Linked DNA regions of Idiomarina loihiensis L2TR. The protein of the gene in region 1 interacts with the protein of each later gene in a pairwise test. Links are inferred from orthologs where the notes say so. Each region holds a gene or a part of one and is shown on either strand. Other genes may lie near its edges.

The links.
Region 2: the proteins of dnaB (region 1) and rep interact in binary tests that used the Escherichia coli proteins (3 or more experiments, as listed by UniProt). The link is inferred for Idiomarina loihiensis L2TR from one-to-one orthologs.

Annotation. Positions count from the first base shown.
Region 1 is NC_006512.1:2,056,254-2,063,986, forward strand. What follows is about bases 2,957-5,787. They hold dnaB (replicative DNA helicase), read right to left. Parts: upstream 5,154-5,787; coding sequence 3,759-5,153; downstream 2,957-3,758. Other genes in these bases: IL_RS09925 (DUF6702 family protein), read left to right, coding at 2,957-3,278; IL_RS09930 (chemotaxis protein CheX), read left to right, coding at 3,282-3,752; IL_RS09940 (DUF4097 family beta strand repeat-containing protein), read right to left, coding at 5,249-5,787. In the rest of the region: zinc uptake transcriptional repressor Zur, read left to right, coding at 1-412; IL_RS09920 (M1 family metallopeptidase), read left to right, coding at 449-2,779; more of IL_RS09925, read left to right, coding at 2,772-2,956; more of IL_RS09940, read right to left, coding at 5,788-6,208; IL_RS09945 (hypothetical protein), read right to left, coding at 6,222-6,737; IL_RS09950 (RNA polymerase sigma factor), read right to left, coding at 6,727-7,254; rplI (50S ribosomal protein L9), read right to left, coding at 7,391-7,733. UniProt on the Escherichia coli protein: The main replicative DNA helicase, it participates in initiation and elongation during chromosome replication. Travels ahead of the DNA replisome, separating dsDNA into templates for DNA synthesis.
Region 2 is NC_006512.1:225,365-229,952, forward strand. The notes cover bases 1,663-4,588. They hold rep (DNA helicase Rep), read right to left. Parts: upstream 4,168-4,588; coding sequence 2,158-4,167; downstream 1,663-2,157. Other genes in these bases: IL_RS01040 (sensor domain-containing phosphodiesterase), read left to right, coding at 1,663-2,150; IL_RS01050 (accessory factor UbiK family protein), read left to right, coding at 4,278-4,523; IL_RS01055 (ferredoxin--NADP reductase), read left to right, coding at 4,533-4,588. Outside these bases: more of IL_RS01040, read left to right, coding at 1-1,662. UniProt on the Escherichia coli protein: Rep helicase is a single-stranded (ss)DNA-dependent ATPase involved in DNA replication; it can initiate unwinding at a nick in the DNA. It binds to ssDNA and acts in a progressive fashion along the DNA in the 3' to 5' direction.

The sequences.
Region 1 (7,733 bases):
ACAAAAAGCTGAAAAACTCTGCCAACAACGTGGTGCCCGCCTGACAAATGCCCGCCGCGAAGTTTTCGCGATACTCGCAGAGCATTCAGGAGCCGTCGGCGCATATGATTTACTTGATCAACTGCGGGAAGTCATGCCCAATGCAAAACCCCCGACAATCTACCGCGCTTTAGACTTTTTACAAGAACAAGGCTTCGTTCATAAAATCACTTCGTCGAATAGTTTTGTTCTTTGCTCGCATTTCGACCATCAACATCCGGTTCAAATGTTAATCTGCAGTTCCTGCGGCGATGTTCAGGAAATTCAGTCCGAAGGGGTTTATGACGAATTGAAACATCAAGCCGAAGATCAAGGGTTTAAGGTTCAGAGCCAAACTATAGAAGCACATGGTTTGTGCACTAAATGCCTTTAATATTAGCGCTATTAAATAATAACAATAGGTAACACTATGAAGCTCAATCATCTTATTGCCACTGCAGCGGTTTGTTTAACCGTTAATCAGGCGGCAACCGCTCAAGCTTTTGAAGATAAATTCCGCCAGCTTAACGATGATAAATTCCGTAGTCCGAACATTTATCGTACGGCGTCCGGTGCTCCCGGACATGCTTACTGGCAACAGGAAGCGGACTACAAAATTGAGGTTGCTCTGGACGATGAGAATCAGAGTATTACGGCACAAAGCACCATAACGTACACCAATAACTCCCCCGATACTTTGCGCTATTTATGGGTTCAACTTGACCAGAACCGCTTTAAGAAAGACTCCATTGGGCCGCAGAGTCAAGCCTCCGGAGATTTAGACCGAGTTAGCTTTTCCAGAATGGAAAGCATGCTCACTCAGGAAGAGTTTCCGGCCGGTTATGAGCTTACAGAAATCAGTAACGAAGATGGTGAACCTTTAGCACATTACGTTAATGACACTATGCTAAGGCTGGATCTGGATGAGCCCCTTAAAAGCGGCGAAAGTGTCACTTTTAATATCAACTGGCAGTTCAATATTATCGAAGCTGAAGTACTTGGTGGTCGCGGCGGTTATGAGTACTTTGAAGACGACGGAAACTACCTGTATGAGATGGCACAGTGGTTCCCTCGTATGGCCGCATATTACGACGCTGAAGGTTGGCAGAATAAACAGTTTATCGGCAACGGAGAGTTCGCTTTAGAGTTTGGTGATTATCGCGTAGAGATAACGGTTCCGGCGGATCATATTGTAGCCTCTACTGGTGTTTTGCAAAATCCCGATGAAGTACTCACTTCTACTCAGCGTGAACGCCTGGAAAAAGCCCGTAATTCAGACAAGCCGGTAAAAATTGTCACTGAAGAAGAGGCATTAGAAAATCAGAAGGAAAGCACCAGCAATACTAAAACCTGGATTTTCGAAGCAGATAAAGTTCGTGACTTTGCCTGGGCTTCGTCGCGCAAGTTTATCTGGGACGCGCAAGGTTACAAAAAGAACGATACCAATGTGCTGGCTATGTCGTATTACCCTGAAGAGGGCAATCCATTATGGGAACGTTACTCGACCGCTTCTATTATTCACACAATTGAGCACTATAACGATTACAGCTTTGACTATCCTTATCCTGTCGCTATATCGGTAAACGGCCCTGTTGGTGGTATGGAATACCCGATGATTACCTTTAATGGTCCGCGCCCTTACGTTGATGAGGATTCAGGTGAGAAATACTACTCTAAACGCACCAAATACGGTCTAATTTCTGTAATCATCCACGAAATTGGTCACATTTACTTTCCTATGGTAGTTAACTCTGATGAACGCCAGTGGACCTGGATGGATGAAGGTATCAATACTTACCTACAGTTTCTGGCTGAACAAAAATGGGAAAAAGATTATCCGTCGTGGCGCGGTGAACCGCGTAACATTACCAGTTACATGGCCAGCAGTAACCAAATGCCTATTATGACCAACTCAGAGTCGATTCTGCAATTTGGTAATAATGCCTACGGAAAGCCAGCTACAGCACTTAATATATTACGTGAAACTATCGTTGGCCGTGAGCTCTTTGATTTCGCTTTCCGTCAGTATGCGCAGCGTTGGAAATTTAAACGTCCTACACCAGAAGACTTATTCAGAACCATAGAAGATGCTTCCGGCGTTGATTTAGACTGGTTCTGGAGAGGCTGGTTCTACTCTACTGACCATGTCGATATCGCCCTTGAGCAAGTCAATCAGTTGACTATTAATACGCAAGATCCGGAAATCGAAAAAGCATGGCAAGAACAGCAAGAAAATGCTGAGCCAGAGTCTTTGACAACTCAGCGTAATGCCGACGTTAATTATAAAATTCATCAGCAACCGGATCTTACTGACTTTTATAATGAGAACGACGACTACACTGTCACTAACGCTGACCGAAACAAATATCAAGAGCTGATAGAGGGGCTTAACGAAGAGCAGCGGGAAATGCTGAAGAACGGCAGCAACTTCTACGTACTTGATTTCGTCAATAAAGGCGGCTTAGTTATGCCTATTTTACTAGATCTTCAGTTTGAAGATGGCAGTAAAGAACATGTTCGCATTCCGGCCGAAGTATGGCGTCGCTCTCCAGAAAAGGTGAGCAAGTTATTAATTCGCGATAAAACTTTGACTCAAGTCGTTGTTGACCCTAACTGGGAGACGGCAGATGTTGATACCAGTAACAACTACTGGCCAGCCAGAGCAGTGCCATCCCGGATTGAACTGTTTAAGCGTGAAGACCGTAATAAGAGCATGATGGAAGACTTCAACGAGGAGTTGGAGTCGGGCAACGATGATTAAACTTGTTGCTGCTATTGTTTTTTTGTTCGCGCTGATACCTTCTGTATCAGCGCATCGCTATTTTTTTGGGTTAACCGAAATAAGTGCGAATAAAAACACCCAAGCAATAGAAATTATTCATCAGTATACTTTGCATGACGTACAACAAGTGCTTAAAAAGCGGCTGGGAAAGGCTTTTAGACTGGAAGAAGAAGGTTCTGAAAAACATATCAGAGACTGGATAACTGAAAAGTTTCAACTGGTAAACTCGCAAGGAAATAAAGTTGAGCCAAACTGGGTAGGTTTTGAAGCTGACTACCAGAAAATTTGGGTTTATCAGGAGATACCGAAGCGTGATAACCTGTGTGGGTGGGATGTTTCAAATAAGCTATTAATGGATAGCTTTTCTGCCCAGGTAAATACTATCAATGTCGTCGATGATCATGGCAATCGTAGCCTAATTCTGACCATTGAAAATACATCTGACACAATTACGTGCCAGCAAGAGATAAAGGAATAGAAAATGAATGCCGAGTTCGTAAACCCATTTCTTCAAGCACTGCAAAATGTCTTGTCGATGATGGCTCAAATGGAATTGAAGCCCGGTAAAGCTCAACTAAAAAAGGATGAGTACGCGCGGGGCGATGTATCAGGCGTCATCGGTATGGTGGGCCCACAGATAAAAGGATCATTCTCAATTTCATTTGAGGAAAATCTGGCCTGTGAAATCATGAATAAAATGTTAGGTGAGTTACCAAACTCAATTAACGAAGATGTCTGTGATATGGTCGGCGAAATCACGAATATGGTTACCGGCGGAGCCAAAAAGACACTAGGTGAAAAAGGTTACGATTTTGATATGGCTACTCCAATTGTGGTTTCAGGTAAAGACCATACCATTTCTCATAAATCTGAAGGCTCAAAATTAATCATGCCATTCAACCACGTTGCCGGCAAAGCTTACATAGAAATATGCTTCGATAAAATCAAATAGCGACGACTAATAACGCTCGTCGCTGGCATGGCGGGCATAGTTGTCAAACCTCGATAATTGCCCATGGAATTTCAATTCAATTTTACCAATAGGCCCATTACGCTGTTTGCCGATAATGATTTCAGCTAAGCCCTGTTCAGCTGAGTCTGGGTGGTAAACTTCGTCACGGTAAATAAACATAATAACATCAGCATCCTGCTCAATAGAGCCAGACTCACGCAAGTCTGAGTTAACGGGTCTTTTATCGGAACGCTGCTCAAGTGAACGGTTTAACTGAGACAGCGCCACCACAGGCACTTCCAGCTCTTTCGCTAACGACTTCAAAGAACGAGATATCTCTGCAATTTCCAGCGTTCGGTTTTCCGACATGCCCGGAACCGTCATTAGCTGCAGATAATCCACCATAATCATGGATATTCCCTTATGCTCTCTATGAATCCGGCGAGCACGGGAGCGCACTTCGGTAGGAGTTAAGCCAGATGAGTCGTCTATGTAGATATTATTTTTATCATTTAGCATGTTCATGACAGACGCGATGCGAGCCCAGTCGTCATCTTCAAGCTTACCGGTACGTACTTTATTCTGATCTACCCGACTAAGTGACGCCAGCATACGCATCATCAGCTGCTCTGCGGGCATTTCCAAACTAAACACCAATACCGGACGGTCATCATTGAGCGCAATATTCTCTGCCAGATTCATGGCAAAGGTCGTTTTCCCCATAGACGGACGTGCCGCTACAATGACCAGGTCAGAAGGCTGAAGACCAGCAGTCATCTGATCGAGGTCAGTAAAGCCGGTAGAAACACCGGTCACGCCGTTATTGTTTTTCAGCTTACTCAACTGCTCAATACGGCTAACCGTACGCTGCAGAATTAAATTGATACCTTGCGGCCCTTCGCTGGAACTGACTCGCTTCTCAGCAATTTGAAAGACTTTTGATTCCGCCAGATCAAGCAATTCGGCGCTGCTTCGCCCCTGAGTATCGTAACCTGACTCAGCAATATCATTTGCCGCACCAATCATTTCCCTTAACACCGCTCGTTCGCGGACAATGTTTGCATAGGCTAATATATTTGCCGCGCTGGGGGTGTTTTTCGCAATTTCTCCAAGGTAGGCAAAACCACCTATTTGCTCAAGCTCCCCAGCCGTTTCCAAGTTTTCGGAAACTGTCACCAAATCCATTGGCTGACTGCGTTGAGCAAGCTCATGCATGGCTTTAAAAATAAGCCTATGCGAACGATGATAGAAGTCTTCAGCGATGACGCTACCGGCAACATTGTCCCAGGCATCATTATCGAGCATTAAACCGCCAAGAACGGATTGTTCAGCTTCAATTGAATGTGGTGCCGAGCGCAGTGCTTCTATTGACGCGTCGCGTTTTTTTGACTTCTCTGCCATGGGGAAAGTTGTCTCGCAAAGGGAAATAATAAGAGGGGATTACTATACAAAATCCCCTCTTGTTTAGAAAGCGAAGCAACGCCTAACAGCACGATTTAATTTTTATCGAGTGTTATTTCACCACTAACCGTTGTTGCAGATATATCCGCACTGCCTTCTCCTATCATAAACTCCAGATTAGATGATGGGCCCCATTCGGCTTCAATAGCTTTATCTTTTGTTAAGTAATTGGTAATTTCACCACCGGCGTTAGATTTCAAGTTGAAGTTTGCGTGAATCTCGCCCTCCCACTTAAAAGTTAAGTCGCCGCTAACTGAGCTCGCCTCCAGGCGTGCATTTTCATTCAGGGCTGCGGTTAGAGTGGCATCACCACTCACGGTGGTCATTTTCCCTTTACGTAATGTTCCAATTTTTGCGTCAATATCTCCGGAAACCGACTGAGCAGTAAACTCAGTAATTGAGTCAGACTGACTTGTAATATCGCCACTCACAGATTGATAAGTCGCAGCGTCAGAACTATTCCGAATATCCATAATATCGCCGCTTACCGTCTCAAAACGCACATCACCTTCAATATCTTTTGCATCGATGTCACCACTAACGGTTTTTAACAACAGACGGTTTTTAATTTTATTGACAGTAACGTCCCCACTGACCAGCCTAATTTCCAAGCCACCGTTAAACTCATTTGCAATAACATCCATGGACACACCATTAACTTTGATATCCATTGACGCTGGTAGATAAATTTTTAGGTCGGAACCGCCGTCATCAGATGAAAAACTGAACCCTCGCTCTTGCGGTGTTTCAACATTAATATGAATACCATTACCACGTTGTTCGAAAATAAACTTCTCTGTCTTCTCATCCAGTGTCCCAACCACTCTAATTTCATTTTTTTCGTGCACAATGAGTTCTACTTTGCCTCTCATATTATCGATTAGCACTCTTGCTCCTGGCGAGACCGATAAGGTTTCATCGACCTCTTCCTGTGCCAGTACTGTGAAACTCAAAGTTAGTAGCAATAATCCAACTAAGGATAATATTCTGTTCATTTCTTTCTCCTGTTTATATTTCTCGTAAATTATTATTCAACGTATAAGACTGATTTAGTAATTTCAGCTCTTGCTCATTTACCCAGCGTAACAATTCCAATAAACTCGGATCCCCGGGGCTAAGCCTTAACGATTCAGTAATGTCCTGCCTGGCTAACGCCAATTGCATTAGCTGAGCTTCAATTTCACCATTAAGTTGATGATACCCCGCCATTTCATAACCTGTGCGTAGACTATACAGCTGCTGTCGCTGTTCAGCATTCATTTCTTCAGCTAACAAGTAGAATCCGGATACCGTTTTTTCTGCTGGCGGCAAAGAACTGAACAGCCATCCAGTCATAAAGAGAGCAATCAAAAAACTGGCGGCCAAGGCTCCTTGCCAAAAAGTTGTTTTAGACCTTCTTCGCGATATCGGATAATCAATTTGCCTTTCAATTTCGGGCCAAAAATCTTTGCTAGGGTTAATCCCGCTGAGCTTAATTTCTTCGAGTCGACTTTCGAACTTTTGGTACTCTTCATTATTTGCCATCCTGAAGTGACTCCTCCAATTTTTTACGGGCCCGGTGAAACTGTGCTTTACTTGTCCCCACTGCAATTCCCGGCCAATTCGCAATTTGTTGATGAGATTCTCCCTGCAACGCATGCAAAACAAAAACTTGCCGGGTTTGCTCAGGGAGCTTAAAAATCAATCTATCGAGTTGATGAATATCCATCTCCCCTTCATCAAACTCCTCATGGGCCTTATGCTCTTGAGATAAAAACCTGGAAAACCAACGGTTTCGTTTGCGCATTTCAGTCAGACAGATATTTGTCGCTACACGATAAAGCCAACTGCTAAACTTTGCCTCGCCACGAAAAGAGCTAAGTTTCTGCCAAAGTTGCACGAACACTTCTTGAACGACGTCATCCGCCAATGTTCTGTCTGCGCACAAACGCAATACCAGCCCGTATACTTGCCGTATATATAAATGATATAGGCGCTGAAAAGCTTCTACATCACCCTGCGCAGCCAGTCGCACATCTTCACAGGCCGTTTCGCTTTGCAACGCTCTCTCCCTAGGCACACTTTATTATCAATATAGTAGTTTAGACGACACAGACATCAGGAAGGTTTACAGGAAACATTTTTTCCCCAAAAAAAAAAGCTGCCCGGAGGCAGCTTTTTGATAAAACCGTAACGACTTATTCAGCCGGTACAACTTTCAATGTAATGTTTGCAAATACATCAGCGTGCAAGTGCAGTTCAATATCAAACTCACCGACTTCACGTAATGTACCATGCGGCATTAATACTTCGCTCTTCTTCACTTCAACGCCAGCAGCTGTTACTGCATCTGCGATGTCGCGAGTACCGATAGAGCCAAATAGTTTGCCTTCATCACCAGCTTTAGAAGCAATAGTTACTGCATCTAAAGCATTTACTTTTTCAGCGCGAGCTTGAGCAGCAGCTAATTGATCCGCTAATTTCGCTTCATACTCAGCACGACGTTGTTCGAATAGATCAACGTTGCTTTTGGTTGCAGGT
Region 2 (4,588 bases), 1.8 Mb from region 1 along the record:
ATCAGGACTGGTTAGGTGTTCCGTTAAAACGTGGTGACGTGACCATAGGTGTTATGGTGGTGCAGAGCTACAGCGCTGACGTTCGTTATGACGCCTCAGATGAAGATTTGCTTACCTTTGTATCGCAACACGTGGTGAATGCCTTAGAGCGTTTAAAGCAGCGCGACTTAATGCAAAGCGAAATAGAGCACCAGACAGCTGAACTACGCCATGCGAATGAAAGCTTAATGAGCGAAATTACCATTCGTGAAAGGGCTGAGCAGCAAACCTCGGTGCTCTTTGCTATTTCCGAACTGACCAATACCTCTGACGATATGAACGCCTTTTATCGTCAGTTGCACAGGCAAATTGGCAAATTGATTCATGCCGACAACTTCTTTGTCGCGCTTTTATCAGACGATAAAAAGTTTATACATTTTCCCTACCATGTGGATGAAACAGGCGCTAAAGCTGAATGCCGACGAGCCGGCAAAGGTTTAACCGAATACGTTATTAAAATGCGTGAACCGGCCTTTATCGACGCTCCTGTACGTCAAAAACTGCTGAAGAAAAACGAGATTGAGCTGGGCTACGGTGGCATGAAACTGGCTAAGCAATGGCTAGGTAGCCCCTTAATGATGAACGGGCAGGTGTTTGGGGTTATTGCGGTCCAGACCTACGACGGTGACTTCTTATACCATAGTGATGATTTAGAACTACTGAATTTTGTTTCGCAACACGTTGCCGTGGCCATTGACAGAAAACGCTCAGCGGAAGAAATTCAGCGAGTAAACCAGTTCCTTGAAAAGAAAGTGGCGGAGCGTACCGAAGAGCTGGTGTCCGAAATAGAACGACGGAAAAAGACCGAATCCAGCTTATTCCACGCAGCGCACCACGATAACCTGACCGGCTTACCTAACCGCATATTGTTCAATGAACGTTTGCAGCAGGCCGTGGCGCATAAACGACGGCACCCTGAGCACCATTTTGCGGTGCTATTTGTTGACCTGGACCGCTTTAAAAATATAAACGACACGCTTGGACATTCTGCTGGCGATGAGTTCTTGCTGGAAGTCAGCAAGCGTATTGGTGACTGCGTACGTGACAACGATATGGTGGCGCGCTTAGGTGGCGATGAATTCGTTATTCTGCTGGATACCATTACCAGTATTGATGATGCCAAAGACGTTGCCAAGCGTATGATCCAGCAAATGAGTGAGCCTTTTCACCTGAACGGACAAGAGCATTACTCCGGCGCCAGTATCGGTATTGCCGAGTGTCTGGAAGAGACCGATTCGGCTGAACGGCTGTTACGCGACGCAGATGCCGCCATGTATCAGGCTAAAGGTATGGGGCGTGGACGCTATGTATTATTTGATGACAGCATGCATGAAAATTTGGTGGACAGTGTTCGTAAAGAAACGGCACTGCGCCATGCGAAAGTTGAGAAAGATTTCGCTGTCAGTTTTCAGCCAATAGTGAATTTAACAACAGGCGAGGTCAAAGCCGTAGAAGCTAAATTGGTGTGGGAAGACCCGCGCTACAGCTTTAAAAGTGAAGAGTTGTTACCTCTGGCCGAGCGCACCGGCCTTATTGTGAAGCTTGACCGCTTTGCTTTACGGGCAGCCAGCCAGTGGCTTGTTGAAAATAGTGTCAGTGCTGAAACTATGCTGCACCTGAATTTATCTGTGCGGCATTTATTGAAAACCAGTCACTTGAATGAGCTGGTGAATATCGTGACTGAAAGCGGTGTTAAACCAGAGAACATCGCACTGGAATTTGATGAAACTGATCTGGTCAGAGACGGCCGCCGGGTACTGGCCAGTTTAAGGCGGCTTTCCGAATTTGGCTTTAAGCTGGTTATAGACAACTTTGGCAGTGGCTCCGGGCCGCTTCAGTTCTTGTATAACTTTCCGTTTACCATACTTAAGCTGGACCACCATTATATTGCTCGTTTGAGCAGCAATAACAGGGCGCAGGCCATGTTAAAGCACATTGTGACCTTGTGTCATGAGCTCGATATTGCTGTTTATGCCGATGGACTGGAAACCGAAACGCAAAAAAATGATGTGGAAAAGCAAGGTGTTATGATGGGGCAGGGCAGCTTCATTGACGAAAACTATGAAGGCACTGTAGCCAAAGACGACGACACCTCTTTCGTATCCGCTTAGTTTGGCACTACTTTTTCAGTGCGTTTTTCAACATTTCCAAACCCTGACTTCGTTGCTCTTCACGTTCCTCGTCGGACTTTTGCTTGCGGTGTTCCCATTCTAAATCGTCCTGCGGTAACTCCAGCAAAAAGCGGCTGGGTTGTGGCTCCGTTTTTTCGCCAAACTGACGGCGCTCTTTAGCCATAGTAAAGACTAACTTATGTTGGGCGCGGGTAATGCCGACGTAAGCCAGGCGGCGTTCCTCTTCAATGTTATTTTCATCAATACTGCTTTGGTGAGGAAGCAGGCCTTCTTCCATACCCACTAAAAACACTTGTGGAAACTCCAGACCTTTGGAAGCATGCAAGGTCATTAGCTGCACCTGTTCAAACTGCTCGTCGTCTTCGTTACGGGACATCATATCGCGCAGTGACAAGCGGCTGACCACCTGATTCAATTCCATGGGTTCATGTTCGGCGTCGCCTTTTAGCATGTCCGATACCCAGCGGTGCAGTTCGTACACGTTTTTAATCCGCATTTCGGCGGCTTTCGCGCTGGGGCTTTGCTCAAACAACCAGTCTTCGTAGCCAATTTCGCTTAGCAGTTGTTTTACTGCGTCACTGGCGTCTTCCTGATGATCGGCTCGGCGGGCCAGGGTATCTATCATGTTGCGGAACACGTCCACATGCTGAAACACACCGGTGCTAAGCTGCGTTTTTAAATGGGGCGACTGACAGGCTTCAAATAAGCTGCAACCTAACTCCTGCGACAAGCGGCCAATACGCTCAACGGTCTGCGGGCCAATGCCGCGCCGCGGGGTATTAATAATGCGCAGAAAGGCGGTGTCGTCGGTAGGGTTCACCAGCAACCGCAGATACGCCATAATGTCTTTGACTTCCGCGCGGGCAAAGAACGACTGACCACCGGTAATTTTATAAGGGATGCGGTTGTTCATCAGCGCTTTTTCAAACAAGCGCGACTGGTGATTACCCCGGTATAAAATAGCAAAGTGATGATACGGCGTTTTGCGAAGGAACCGTTGTTTTACAATTTCGGCAACCACACGCTCTGCTTCATGCTCTTCGTTACGACCAAAAATAACGCTTATCGGCTCGCCGTACTGCATTTCTGAGAACAGCTTTTTCTCAAATACGTGTGGGTTGTTCTCAATGAGAATATTGGCGGCTTTCAGAATACGCCCGTGCGACCTGTAATTTTGCTCCAGCTTAACCACGTCCAGCTGTGGGAAGTCCTGCTTCAACAAGGCCAGGTTTTTAGGCTGCGCACCACGCCATGAATAAATGGACTGATCGTCGTCGCCCACCACGGTAAAGCGAGCGCGTTCGCCCACCAGTAACTTGACCAGTTGGTACTGGCTGGTGTTGGTGTCCTGATATTCGTCCACCAATAAATACTGAAACTTTTTCTGCCAGCGTGCGCGGGCGTTTTCGTTGGTCGCCAGTAACTGCGTCGGCAGGCGGATCAAGTCATCAAAGTCCACGGCATTACAGGCACTCAGGTTGTTTTGGTATTGCTGATAGACCTGCGCGAAGGCCTTTTCCTGATCGTTCGACGCCTTTTGTAGAGCCAGCTCCGGCGACAGCATGGCGTTTTTCCAGTGGCCTATCTGGTGCTGACAGGCTTGAATCAGCGCTTTGTCGCCCTCAAATACCTCTTCAGTCAGGGCGTTAAGCAGGGCGTAGGTGTCCTGGTCGTCAAATAATGAAAAGCCGGGCTTAAACCCCAGAGTGCTGAGTTCCCGACGAATAATATTCAAGCCCAAAGTATGAAAAGTGCACACGGTTAAACCGCGCAGCTGCGCTTTCGGTAAGGTTTGCGCAATACGCTCTTTCATCTCTTTGGCGGCTTTATTGGTAAAAGTTACTGCACCAATTTGCCGGGCGGTGTAAATTTGCTGGCGGATCAGGTAAGCAATTTTCTCCGTTATTACCCGGGTTTTGCCACTACCAGCGCCGGCAAGCACCAATAAAGGGCCCTGGATGTAATGTACAGCCTGGTTCTGGCGATCGTTCAGCATGGGCGCCGCGGAGTTCCTGATTCGTGAAAAAGCTGATAAGAAGCTCGGATTTTACCTGAATCTCCTGCTAAGCTAAACGCATAAGCAACGATTTACACAAAGAGAGACTTATGGACAACAAAACAATAGAGAATATTGCTCGCCAAATTAACGACAGCATGCCTGCCGGCGTGAAAGAACTGGCCGGAAACATGGAACAGCGGGTTAAGCAAACACTGCAATCACAGCTGTCAAAACTCGACTTAGTCACCCGCGAAGAACTGGACGTGCAGCAGCAAATGTTACTGCGTTTGCGCGAGCGCGTTGAACTGTTAGAAAAAGAGCTGGAAGCGACCAAGAACCAGAACAAGGACTAAGTCAGCCGTATGATCCAATGGATTAGTGGAAAAGTTGTCGAGAATTACCGTTGGAGTTCTGGCGT